DNA from 2 places in the Blastococcus sp. OS1-29 genome. Region 1 is predicted to be linked to the other one. Evidence: riboswitches for the same ligand, from Rfam matches in the RefSeq annotation. Region 1 holds a riboswitch; the other holds the start of a gene.
What was found. Region 1 has a riboswitch for S-adenosylmethionine ahead of AC2H4J_RS11055 (bifunctional o-acetylhomoserine/o-acetylserine sulfhydrylase). Riboswitches for the same ligand answer to the same signal wherever they lie in the genome.
Positions count from the first base shown of each region.

Region 2: another riboswitch for S-adenosylmethionine. It lies ahead of thrC (threonine synthase); the one in region 1 lies ahead of AC2H4J_RS11055 (bifunctional o-acetylhomoserine/o-acetylserine sulfhydrylase).

Region 1 is NZ_JBXXJK010000004.1:15,454-20,982, forward strand. Features, by position in the region: gene gdhA (NADP-specific glutamate dehydrogenase) at 1-744, shown strand, start outside; gene metX (homoserine O-acetyltransferase MetX) at 747-1,823, opposite strand; gene AC2H4J_RS11055 (bifunctional o-acetylhomoserine/o-acetylserine sulfhydrylase) at 1,825-3,117, opposite strand; SAM riboswitch class IV at 3,159-3,274, opposite strand; gene AC2H4J_RS11060 (zinc-dependent alcohol dehydrogenase family protein) at 3,448-4,476, shown strand; gene AC2H4J_RS11065 (amino acid ABC transporter ATP-binding protein) at 4,473-5,207, opposite strand; gene AC2H4J_RS11070 (amino acid ABC transporter permease) at 5,251-5,529, opposite strand, start outside.
Region 2 is NZ_JBXXJK010000001.1:427,022-432,550, reverse strand. Features, by position in the region: gene AC2H4J_RS02125 (VOC family protein) at 1-291, shown strand, start outside; gene groL (chaperonin GroEL) at 438-2,066, opposite strand; gene AC2H4J_RS02115 (cold-shock protein) at 2,341-2,541, opposite strand; gene thrC (threonine synthase) at 2,734-4,011, opposite strand; SAM riboswitch class I at 4,024-4,156, opposite strand; gene AC2H4J_RS02105 (HAD family hydrolase) at 4,217-5,050, shown strand; gene AC2H4J_RS02100 (ABC transporter permease) at 5,217-5,529, opposite strand, start outside.

The DNA of each region.
Region 1 (5,529 bases):
GGCTGGGGCGGCGCGCTGGTCCGCACCGAGGCGACCGGTTACGGAGCCGCGTACTTCGCCGACGCGATGATGAGCGCGCGCGACGAGTCGTTCCACGGCCGCCGGGTCGTGATCAGCGGCTCGGGCAACGTCGCCGTCTACGGCATCGAGAAGGTGCACCAGCTCGGCGGCACGGTGGTGGCCTGCTCGGACTCCAGCGGCTACGTCGTCGACGAGAAGGGCATCGACCTCGAGGTGCTCAAGACCGTCAAGGAGGGCGAGCGCGGCCGGATCAGCGACTACGCCGACCGGGTGGGCAGCGCCCACTTCATCTCGCGGGGCCGCATCTGGGACGTCCCGTGCGACGTCGCCATGCCCAGTGCCACCCAGAACGAGCTGGACGGCCGCGACGCGCGCACGCTGGCCCGCAACGGCTGTCAGTACGTCGTCGAGGGGGCCAACATGCCCGCCACCCCCGAGGCGGTCGCGCTGTTCCGCGCCGCCGGGATCGGCTTCGCCCCGGGCAAGGCCGCCAACGCGGGCGGGGTCGCGACGTCGGCCCTGGAGATGCAGCAGAACGCCTCGCGGGACAGTTGGAGCTTCGAGCGCAGCGAGGCCAAGCTCGAGGAGATCATGCGCGGCATCCACGCCCGCTGCGCCGAGACCGCCGAGGTGTACGGCTCACCGGGTGACCTGGTGCTCGGCGCGAACGTCGCCGGCTTCCTCGAGGTCGCCCAGGCGGTACACGCCCACGGGCTGATCTGACCCTAGGAGGCGAGCAGCTCGCGGAGCAGGTCGCCGACGGCGCCCACCTCGATCAGGAAGCCGTCGTGCCCGTACGGCGAGGCGATCACCCGCAGGGGGACGCCGAGCGCGTCGGCGACCTGGGCCTGCTGCTCCAGCGGGTAGAGGCGGTCGCTGTCGACGCCGGCGACCAGGGTCCGCGCGGTCACCCGGCGCAGCGCCGCCTGCACGCCGCCGCGGCCCCGGCCGACGTCCCAGCTGTTCATGGTCTCGGTCAGCAGCAGGTAGCTGCCCGCGTCGAACCGTCGTCCCAGCTTGTCGGCGTGGTGCTCGAGGTAGGAGGCCACGGCGAACCGGCCGTCGTCCTGCACCTCGTTGCCGAAGCGCTCGCTCAGCTCCCAGGCGCTGCGGTAGGTCAGGTGCGCGATACGGCGGGCGATGCCCAGGCCGGCCAGCGGCGGGTCGTCGAGCGGGTAGTCCCCACCCCGCCAGCGGGGATCGGAGCGGATCGCGGCCTGCTGCGTGGTCTGGGTGCCGATCTGGTCACCCGAGGCGACCGCGCTGGAGGCCAGGAAGAGCAGCGTCGCGACCCGGTCGGGCAGGGCCACCGCCCACTCCAGGGCCCGCATGCCGCCCATCGAGCCACCCACGACGCACGCCCAGCGGTCGATGCCGAGGGCGTCCGCCAGGGCCGCCTCCACGCGCACCTGGTCACCGACGGTCACCTCCGGGAACCGGGCGCCCCACCGGCCGCCGTCCGGACCGGGGGAGGACGGGCCCGTCGTCCCCTGGCAGCCGCCGAGGACGTTCGCGCAGACGACGAAGAATCGATCGGTGTCCAGCGCGCGCCCCGGGCCGATCAGCCCGTCCCACCAACCGCCGGTCGGGTGCCCGGGGCCGGCCGGGCCGACCACGTGGCTGTCCCCGGTGAGCGCGTGCTCGACGAGGACCGCGTTGCCGCCGTCCCCGTCGAGCGTGCCCCACGTCTCGTAGGCGACCCGTACCCCGGGGATCAGGCCCCCGCGCTCGGGTCGGAACGAGCCGGGCAGGTCGAGGAACCGGCGGTCGCCCGCCGGATCACCCTCGACCCACCCGCCCATCTCAGGCGCTCTTGGCGGCCCGGAAGCCGGCCTCGAGGTCGGCGAGGATGTCCTCGATGCCCTCCAGGCCGACGGCCAGGCGCACCAGGCCCGGCGTGACACCGGTGGTGAGCTGCTCCTCGGCGGTGAGCTGCGAGTGCGTCGTCGACGCGGGGTGGATCACCAGGCTGCGGACGTCGCCGATGTTGGCGACGTGGCTGTGCAGCTCGAGCGCCTCGACGAACTTCCGGCCGGCCTCGCGGCCCCCGTGCAGCTCGAAGGTCAGCACCGCACCGGCGCCCCGCGGGGCGTACTTCTGCTGCGCCGCGTGCCACGGGGACGACGCCAGGCTCGGGTAGTTCACCGAGTCGACCTCGTCGTGGGCCTCGAGGAACTGCGCGACCTTCAGGGTGTTCTCGACGTGCCGCTCCATGCGCAGGGACAGCGTCTCGATGCCCTGGACGACGAGGAACGCGTTGAACGGCGAGATCGCCGGCCCCAGGTCGCGCAGCAGCTGCACCCGTGCCTTGAGCGCGTACGCGGGCGCACCCAGGTCCTTGTAGACCACGCCGTGGTACGTCGGGTCCGGCGTGGTGAAGCCGGGGAACTTCCCGCTGCCCCAGTCGAAGGTGCCGCCGTCGACGATGATCCCGGCGATCGCCGTGCCATGGCCGCCCAGGTACTTGGTCGCGGAGTGGACGACGACGTCGGCGCCGAACTCGAACGGCCGGACGAGGAACGGCGTCCCGATGGTGTTGTCGACGATCAGCGGGACGCCGTTGCGGTGCGCGACCCCGGCGACGGCCTCGATGTCGAGGATGTCGCCCTTGGGGTTGCCGATGGTCTCGCCGAAGAACGCCTTGGTGTTCTCCTGCACGAGCGCCTGCCACGCCTCGGGGTCGTCGGGGTCCTCGACGAAGGAGACGGTGATGCCCAGCTTGGGCAGCGAGTGGTGCAGCAGGTTGTACGTGCCTCCGTAGAGCGAGGCGGACGCGACGACGTGGTCCCCGTTCTCTGCCACGTTGAGGAGCGCGAGGGTGGTGGCGGACATGCCGCTCGCCACCGCCAGGGCTGCCACACCGCCCTCGAGCGAAGCGACGCGCTGCTCGAGCGCGTCCTGCGTCGGGTTCATGATCCGCGTGTAGATGTTGCCCATCTCGGCCAGCGCGAACAGGTCGGCGGCGTGCTGGCTGTCGCGGAACTGATATGCCGTGGTCGCGTAGATGGGCAGCGCGCGGGCGCCCGTGGTCGGGTCGGGGGTGGTGCCGGCGTGGATCTGCCGGGTCTCGAAGCTCCAGCTCTGCGGGTCGCTCATGCGCCGTCTCCTCTCGGTCGGGAGAACCCGCGGCGCGCGAGGACTCCGTCTTGCCGGACGACGGGCGCCGTCCGACCGGCTCTTCCCCTGGAGCACCTCAGACGGAGTAGAGGTTGCCGGGCAGCCAGCCAGGTGCTTGTCGCTGCCTCTCGTGAGCCAGTACCGATCGTAGAGGGACGATGTCTCACGTGAAACATCCGTCTCACACAGTGGACCGGGTGCCCATGGTGATGTTGATCATCGTCTGCCTGGTGGGAGCACCGTGGGACGCGCCGAGCGGGTCGGCAGGCGGACGGATGGCGGGTCCGAGGGATCCGGCAGGCTGAGGGCGTGCGCGCGCTGGTCTTCGACTCCTTCGGTGGTCCGCTCGAGGTGCGGGAGGTCGCTGCCCCGGAGCCGCCGCCGGGCGGCGTCGTCGTGCGGGTCGCGGCCAGCGGCGTCTGCCGCAGCGACTGGCACGCCTGGCAGGGGCACGACCCGGACGTCGTCCTGCCCCACGTGCCCGGTCACGAGCTGGCCGGCACGGTGGCCGCGGTCGGCCCGGGAGTGGCGGACTGGCGCGTCGGGGAGCGGGTGACCGTGCCGTTCGTCAACGCCTGCGGCACCTGTGCGCAGTGCGCGGCGGGCGACCAGCAGGTGTGCGCCCGCCAGACCCAGCCGGGTTTCACGCACTGGGGGTCGATGGCCGAGTTCGTCGCGCTCGACGCAGCCGACGTGAACCTGGTCGCCGTCCCCGACGAGCTGGACCTCGCGACGGCGGCCGCGCTGGGCTGCCGGTACGCGACCGCCTTCCGGGCCGTCGTGCACGTGGCCCGGGTGCGGGCCGGGGAGTGGGTGGCCGTGCACGGCTGCGGCGGGGTGGGCCTGTCGGCCGTGCAGATCGCGTCGGCGGCCGGCGCGCGGGTGATCGCCGTCGACGTGGCCCCGGGCGCCCTGCAGCTGGCCCGCGCGCTGGGTGCGGAGCACGCCGTGGACGGCGGCGCGGACGTGCCGGACGCGGTGGCCGAGCTGAGCGGCGGGGGCGCCCACGTCTCCCTCGATGCCCTCGGCGCCGCCGTCACCTGCGGGAACTCGATCAACAGCCTCCGCCCGCGGGGGCGGCACGTGCAGGTCGGTCTGCTGCCCCCCGCGCAGGGGCGCCCGGAGGTGCCCATGGAGCGGGTCATCAGCCGTGAGCTCCAGGTCCTCGGCAGTCACGGCATGCCGGCGCACGCCTATCCGGAGCTGCTCGGCCTGATCGCCGCCGGCCGCCTGGACCCGCGGCCGCTGATTACCCGCCGCCTCGGCCTCGACGACGCCGCGGCCGCGCTGGCCGACGTCGGCCGGCAGCCCGGGATCGCGGTCGTGACGAGCTTCTAGAGCGCCTTGGAGAGGAACGCCTTCGTGCGGGTGTGCTGGGGGTCGGTCAGCACCTGCCGCGGGTCTCCGGACTCGACGACCACCCCGCCGTCCATGAACACCAGGGTGTCACCGACCTCGCGGGCGAAGCCCATCTCGTGGGTGACGACCACCATCGTCATGCCGGCCCGGGCGAGGTCGCGCATGACGTCGAGCACCTCGCCGACCAGCTCGGGGTCCAGCGCCGACGTCGGCTCGTCGAAGAGCATCAGCTTGGGCTCCATGGCCAGCGCGCGGGCGATCGCCACGCGCTGCTGCTGGCCGCCGGAGAGCTGGTTGGGATAGGCGTTCGCCTTGTCGCCGAGGCCCACCCGATCGAGCAGCTCCCGGCCCCGCTCGCGGGCGGCCGCCTTGGCCACGCCGCGGACCTGGATCGGCGCCTCGGTGACGTTCTCCAGCGCCGTCATGTGCGGGAAGAGGTTGAACCGCTGGAAGACCATGCCGATGTCGCGGCGGCGCTCGGCCACCTCGCGGTCGCGCAGCTCGTGCAGCTTCCCGCCGGACTCGCGGTAGCCGACCAGGTTGCCGCCCACCGACAGCCGGCCGGCGTCGATCTTCTCCAGGTGGTTGATGCAGCGCAGGAACGTGGACTTCCCGGACCCGGAGGGACCGATGATGCACATGACCTCGCGCTCGGCGACCTCCAGGTCGATGCCCTTGAGCACCTCGAGGTGGCCGAACGCCTTGTGCACCTGCTCGGAGCCTTCACCATCGGCGTCCGCCCGCTGGTCTCGGTCAATGCGTGCCTCCCACCGACCGGGCGACCCGCTCGGCCCGCTGGGCGCGCGTCTCCCGCGCGCCGAACCCGCGGCTGAACCGCCGCTCGAGGAAGTACTGGCCCACCATCAGCACGCTCGACAGCGCGAGGTACCAGAGGATCGAGGCCACGGCCATCGGGATGACCTGGAACGTGCGGCTGCCGATGGCGCGCAGCTGGAAGTTCAGCTCGTTGCTGACCGGGACCGCGATGAGCAGCGAGGTGTCCTTGAGCATCGCGATCGTCTCGTTGCCCGT
Region 2 (5,529 bases), on a different contig from region 1:
CGCGACACGGTCGCGCCGCCCGAGGAGGACTGGACCCGGCCCCTCGACTGGCCGGTGCCGATCGTCGATCCCTCCGGCGCGGGTCCCCTGATCTGGATCGTGCCGGTGCCCGAGGCCAAGATCGTCAAGAACCGGATGCACCACGACGTCCTCGGCGACACCCAGGCGTTGCTGGCCGCCGGCGCCACCCTCGTCCGGATGCGGGACGCCGACACCGAGCCCGACGGCGCCATCGAGTGGGACGTGCTCGCCGACCCCGAGGGCAACGAGTTCTGCGTCTTCACCCCCTGAGGCCCTGCTTCGGGGGTGTTGTGCACGCTTCCTGGCGTCTGCAGGACTCCCGAAGCGTGCACAACACCCCTGGAGACGCCGACAGGGGCGGCCCGCCGAAGCGGACCGCCCCTGCCGGGCGTTGCTGTACTACGAGGGGGCTGGACTCAGAAGTCCATGCCGCCCATGCCGCCGTCGCCACCCGGCATCGCCGGCGCGGACTTCTCCGGCTTGTCGGCGATGACGGCCTCGGTGGTGAGGAAGAGCGCCGCGATGGAGGCGGCGTTCTGCAGCGCGGAGCGGGTGACCTTGGCCGGGTCGATGATGCCGGCCTTGACCAGGTCCACGTACTCGCCGGTGGCGGCGTTGAGGCCCCAGCCGGTGTCGGAGTTGCGGACCTTCTCCGCGACGACGCCACCCTCGAGGCCGGCGTTGATCGCGATCTGCTTCAGCGGGGCCTCGAGCGCGACGCGCACGATGTTGGCACCGGTCGCCTCGTCACCCTCGAGGTCGAGCTTGTCGAACGCGACGGCCGTGGCCTGCGCGAGAGCGACGCCACCACCGGCGACGATGCCCTCCTCGACGGCGGCCTTGGCGTTGCGGACGGCGTCCTCGATGCGGTGCTTGCGCTCCTTGAGCTCGACCTCGGTCGCGGCGCCGGCCTTGATGACGGCGACGCCACCGGCCAGCTTGGCCAGGCGCTCCTGCAGCTTCTCGCGGTCGTAGTCGGAGTCCGACTTCTCGATCTCGGCGCGGATCTGGTTCACCCGACCCGTGATCTGGTCGGCCTCACCTGCACCCTCGATGATCGTCGTCTCGTCCTTGGTGGTGACGAACTTGCGCGCGCGGCCGAGGAGGGACAGGTCGGCGTTCTCGAGCTTGAGCCCGACCTCCTCGCTGACGACCTGGCCACCGGTGAGGATGGCGATGTCGGCCAGCATGGCCTTGCGGCGGTCACCGAAGCCCGGGGCCTTGACGGCGACGGACTTGAAGGTGCCGCGGATCTTGTTCACGACCAGGGTCGCGAGGGCCTCGCCCTCGACGTCCTCGGCGATGATCGCCAGCGGCTTGCCCGACTGCATGACCTTCTCCAGCAGCGGGAGCAGGTCCTTGACCGAGCTGATCTTGGAGTTGACGACCAGGATGTACGGGTCGTCGAGCACGGTCTCCATGCGCTCGGGGTCGGTGACGAAGTACGCCGACAGGTGACCCTTGTCGAAGCGCATGCCCTCGGTGAGCTCGAGCTCGAGGCCGAAGGTGTTGCTCTCCTCGACGGTGATGACACCTTCCTTGCCGACCTTGTCCATGGCCTCGGCGATGAGCTCACCGATGGCGGGGTCAGCGGCGGAGATCGACGCGGTGGCGGCGATCTGCTCCTTGGTCTCGACGTCCTTGGCCGTCGAGAGCAGGTACTCGGAGACGGCGGCGACGGCCTTCTCGATGCCCTTCTTGAGGGCCATCGGGTTCGCGCCGGCGGCGACGTTGCGCAGACCCTCGCGCACGAGCGCCTGGGCCAGCACGGTGGCGGTGGTGGTGCCGTCACCCGCGACGTCGTCGGTCTTCTTCGCGACCTCCTTGACGAGCTCGGCACCGATCTTCTCGTACGGGTCCTCGAGCTCGATCTCCTTGGCGATGCTCACACCATCGTTGGTGATGGTGGGGGCACCCCACTTCTTCTCGAGCACGACGTTGCGGCCCTTGGGGCCGAGCGTCACCTTCACGGCGTCGGCGAGGATGTTCATCCCTCGCTCGAGGCCACGGCGCGCCTCTTCGTCGAACGCGATCATCTTGGCCATGTGGTGATGTCCTCCAGGCTTTGGTCGTGCACGGCCGGGTGGTGCCCGCGACGGACGACGCCAGTGGCGTGGACGCTCCTGCGGCCCACGCACCGGTGCCTCACCGTTCCGACCTGATTGGCACTCGGGTGTCCCGAGTGCCAGAAACGAGTCTGGCACTCGACCCTTGTGAGTGCAAGAACGGGGTACCCGGGCCTGCTGTTCCCGAGGCTCCGGAGACGCAGCGAGGCCCGGCCCCCCGAAGGGGACCGGGCCTCGGTGTCGAGCTGAGAGATCAGGCCGCGGTGACCTGGTCCGCCTGGGGGCCCTTGGCGCCCTGGACGACCTCGAAGTTGACCCGCTGGCCCTCTTCGAGGCTCTTGTACCCGTCCATCTGGATGGCCGAGTAGTGGACGAAGACGTCCTGACCGCCGTCGACGGCGATGAAGCCGAAGCCCTTCTCGGCGTTGAACCACTTCACGGTGCCCTGTGCCACGTGTGCTCCCACGTTTCGTGCGACGGACGACCCCTCTGAATCGGGGGGCCGGGTTTCTGCTCTTCCGCCCGTCAGCACGAACGTGGAACTCGAACCGCGCGGAAAGGTACAACAAGAAAGCCCGGAAATCAGGTAATCCACGCAGAATCGATATGTACGTTCTGCGACGTCGTCCCCCGGTCCGGTGACGGGCTATGCGATGAGGCCGGACTCCCGCGCCGACTTCAGCGACGGGCTCACCCGGTGCGTGGGCCCGACGACCGGCTCCAGCGGGTCGAGGGTCTTCAGTCCCTCGCCGGTGTTGAGGACGACGGTCTCCTTGCTCGTGTCCAGGCGGCCGTCCTCGGCCAGCTGCCGCAGCACCGCCACCGTCACGCCACCGGCCGTCTCGGCGAACACGCCGGTGGTGCGGGCGAGGTCGCGGATGCCCTGGACGATCTCGTCGTCCCCGACCCGGCCGACCGAGCCGCCGGTGCGCCGGATCGCGTCGAGCGCGTAAGGGCCGTCGGCGGGGTTGCCGATGTTGAGCGACTTGGCGATGCCGGTGGGCTTCACCGGCTTGACGACGTCCCAGCCGTTGTCGAACGCGGTCGCGATCGGGTCGCAGCCCGCCGACTGGGCCCCGAAGATCGTCCACTCGGTCGCCTCGACGATGCCGGCGGAGGTGAGCTCGCGGAAGGCCTTGTCCACCTTGGTGAGCAGCGAACCCGAGGCCATGGGGATGACCACCTGCGCCGGGATCCGCCAGCCGAGCTGCTCGGCGATCTCGTAGCCCACCGTCTTGGAGCCCTCGGCGTAGTACGGCCGCACGTTCTGGTTGACGAACGCGGTGTCCTCGAACTCGTCGGTCTCGGCGAGTTCGCTGGTCAGCCGGTTGACGTCGTCGTAGGACCCGTCGACGGCGACGAGCGTCTGACCGTAGACCGCCGACTGCACGACCTTGCCCGGCTCGAGGTCCGAGGGGATGAAGACGAAGGACTCGACGCCGGCCCGGGCGGCGTGCGCGGCGACGGAGTTGGCGAGGTTGCCGGTCGAGGCGGCCGCGATCTTCCGGTAGCCGAGCCCCTTGGCCGCGGTGGCCGCCAGCGACACCACGCGGTCCTTGAAGGAGTGGGTCGGGTTGGCGGAGTCGTCCTTCACCCACAGGCCGCCGGTGAGGCCCAGCTCCGCGGCGAGGCGATCGGCGCGCACCAGCGGCGTCATCCCGGGGTCGAGGGTGACCCGGGAAGCCGGGTCCTGGCCCACGGGCAGCAGCGCGGCGTACCGCCAGATGTTCTGCGGGCCGGCCTCGATCTGCTCGCGGGTGACCGCCGTGAGCAGGTCGTGGTCGTAGTCCACCTCGAGCGGTCCGAAGCATTCGGCGCAGGCGTGTTCAGCGATCAGCCCGAAGGTGGCGCCGCAGTTGCGGCACACCAGCCCTCGCGCGGGGCACGCCGGGATCTCGGTGGCGGTGGGAGCGGTCAGAGTCATGCGACGACTACCTCCTCATCTTCCCCGCGTCGGGCCGTCGAGCCGCGCGGGACGGAATTGGCACCTCCCGCCGTCGCTGCATCGCGACGGACGGCGGTTGCCGGGGCTTCATCGGGCCGTGTCCCTCTGCCCCTCTGGATGAGTGGAACGCCGCTCACTGTACCCAGGCGCGGGCCTTTCCCCACCGCCGGTCAGGATGTGAGCTGTGGCTCCTCCCTCCTCCGCGCGCATCGTCTACACCGACCTCGACGGGACGATGGTCGGACCGCGAGGCTCGTTCTGGCACACCGCAGGACGCGACCTGACCGACGACCCGGCGACCGCACTGCTCGAGCTGCACCGGGCCGGCGTCACGTTGGTCCTGGTCAGCGGACGGACCTTCGAGCAGGTCGTGGAGGCCGCCCGGATCTTCGCCGCGGACGGCGCGATCGCGGAGCTCGGCGCCACGATCGCCTGGGACGGCGGCCGGGAGCTGCACCGGCTCGGCGGGGAACTTCCCGCCGACTACGAGGGCCGGACGCCGATGGCCGTCATGGCGGAGCTGGGCATCGTGGACCGGCTGTTCGCCGCGCATCCCGGCCGGCTCGAGTGGCACGCACCCTGGCACGCCACCCACGAGACCGATGCCCTGCTGCGCGGCCGGGTCGACCCGCTCGCGGTCGACGCGTGGCTCGCCGAGCAGGGCGCGAGCTGGCTGACCCTGAAGGACAACGGTGCGCTGCCGCCGCGGGCCCGCACGACCCTGGACGACGACCCGGCGCCGGCGCGGATCTACCACCTCATGCCGCGCGGCATCACCAAGGGCGCCGCCATCGCCTGGGACCTGGAGCGACGAGGGCTGAGCCCGGCGGACGCGATCGCGATCGGCGACAGCGTGAGCGACCTGGAGATGGCACCCGCGGTCGGACGGCTCTGGATCACCGCCAACGGTGCCGCGGTCGACGGGATGGCCGCACGCATCGACGCCATCCCCAACGTCTGGGCCACGGATGGGCCCATGGGCGAAGGCTGGGCTCAGGCCGTCAGAGCAAGCCTCTGACGAAGTCGTCCCCGGCGAGAGCGGCGTCATGTCCCTGACATGCCCATTCAGGGGTGCATCGAGGTCAGCGCACGCTACGGTCTCCCCGCGGCGGCAACGCGGCGCTGGCTCCAGGCCGTTGCCCTGAAACCGCCTTCAGAGCCACTCGGTGCGAGAGGCAATGCCGCTACGACGTCACGTCCCGGCGGGCGAAGTGGCGGAAGGCGAGCGCGGTGAAGATCGCCGCGTACACCAGTGACTGGATGACCCCGCGGAACAGGGCGCCCGAATCGACCGGCGTCTGCAGCAGGTCGGTCCAGGCGAACTCGCCCGCCGTCGGGAACCAGTCGCGGATCGATCCGAGCTGCTCCACCTGGTCGAGGATGGCGAACACGAACATCGTGAAGATCGCGCCACCGACGGCCGCCAGGGGCGCGTCGGTGACCGTGGAGAGCCAGAAGGCCAGCGTGCCGACCACGAGCAGGTGCACGGTCAGGTAG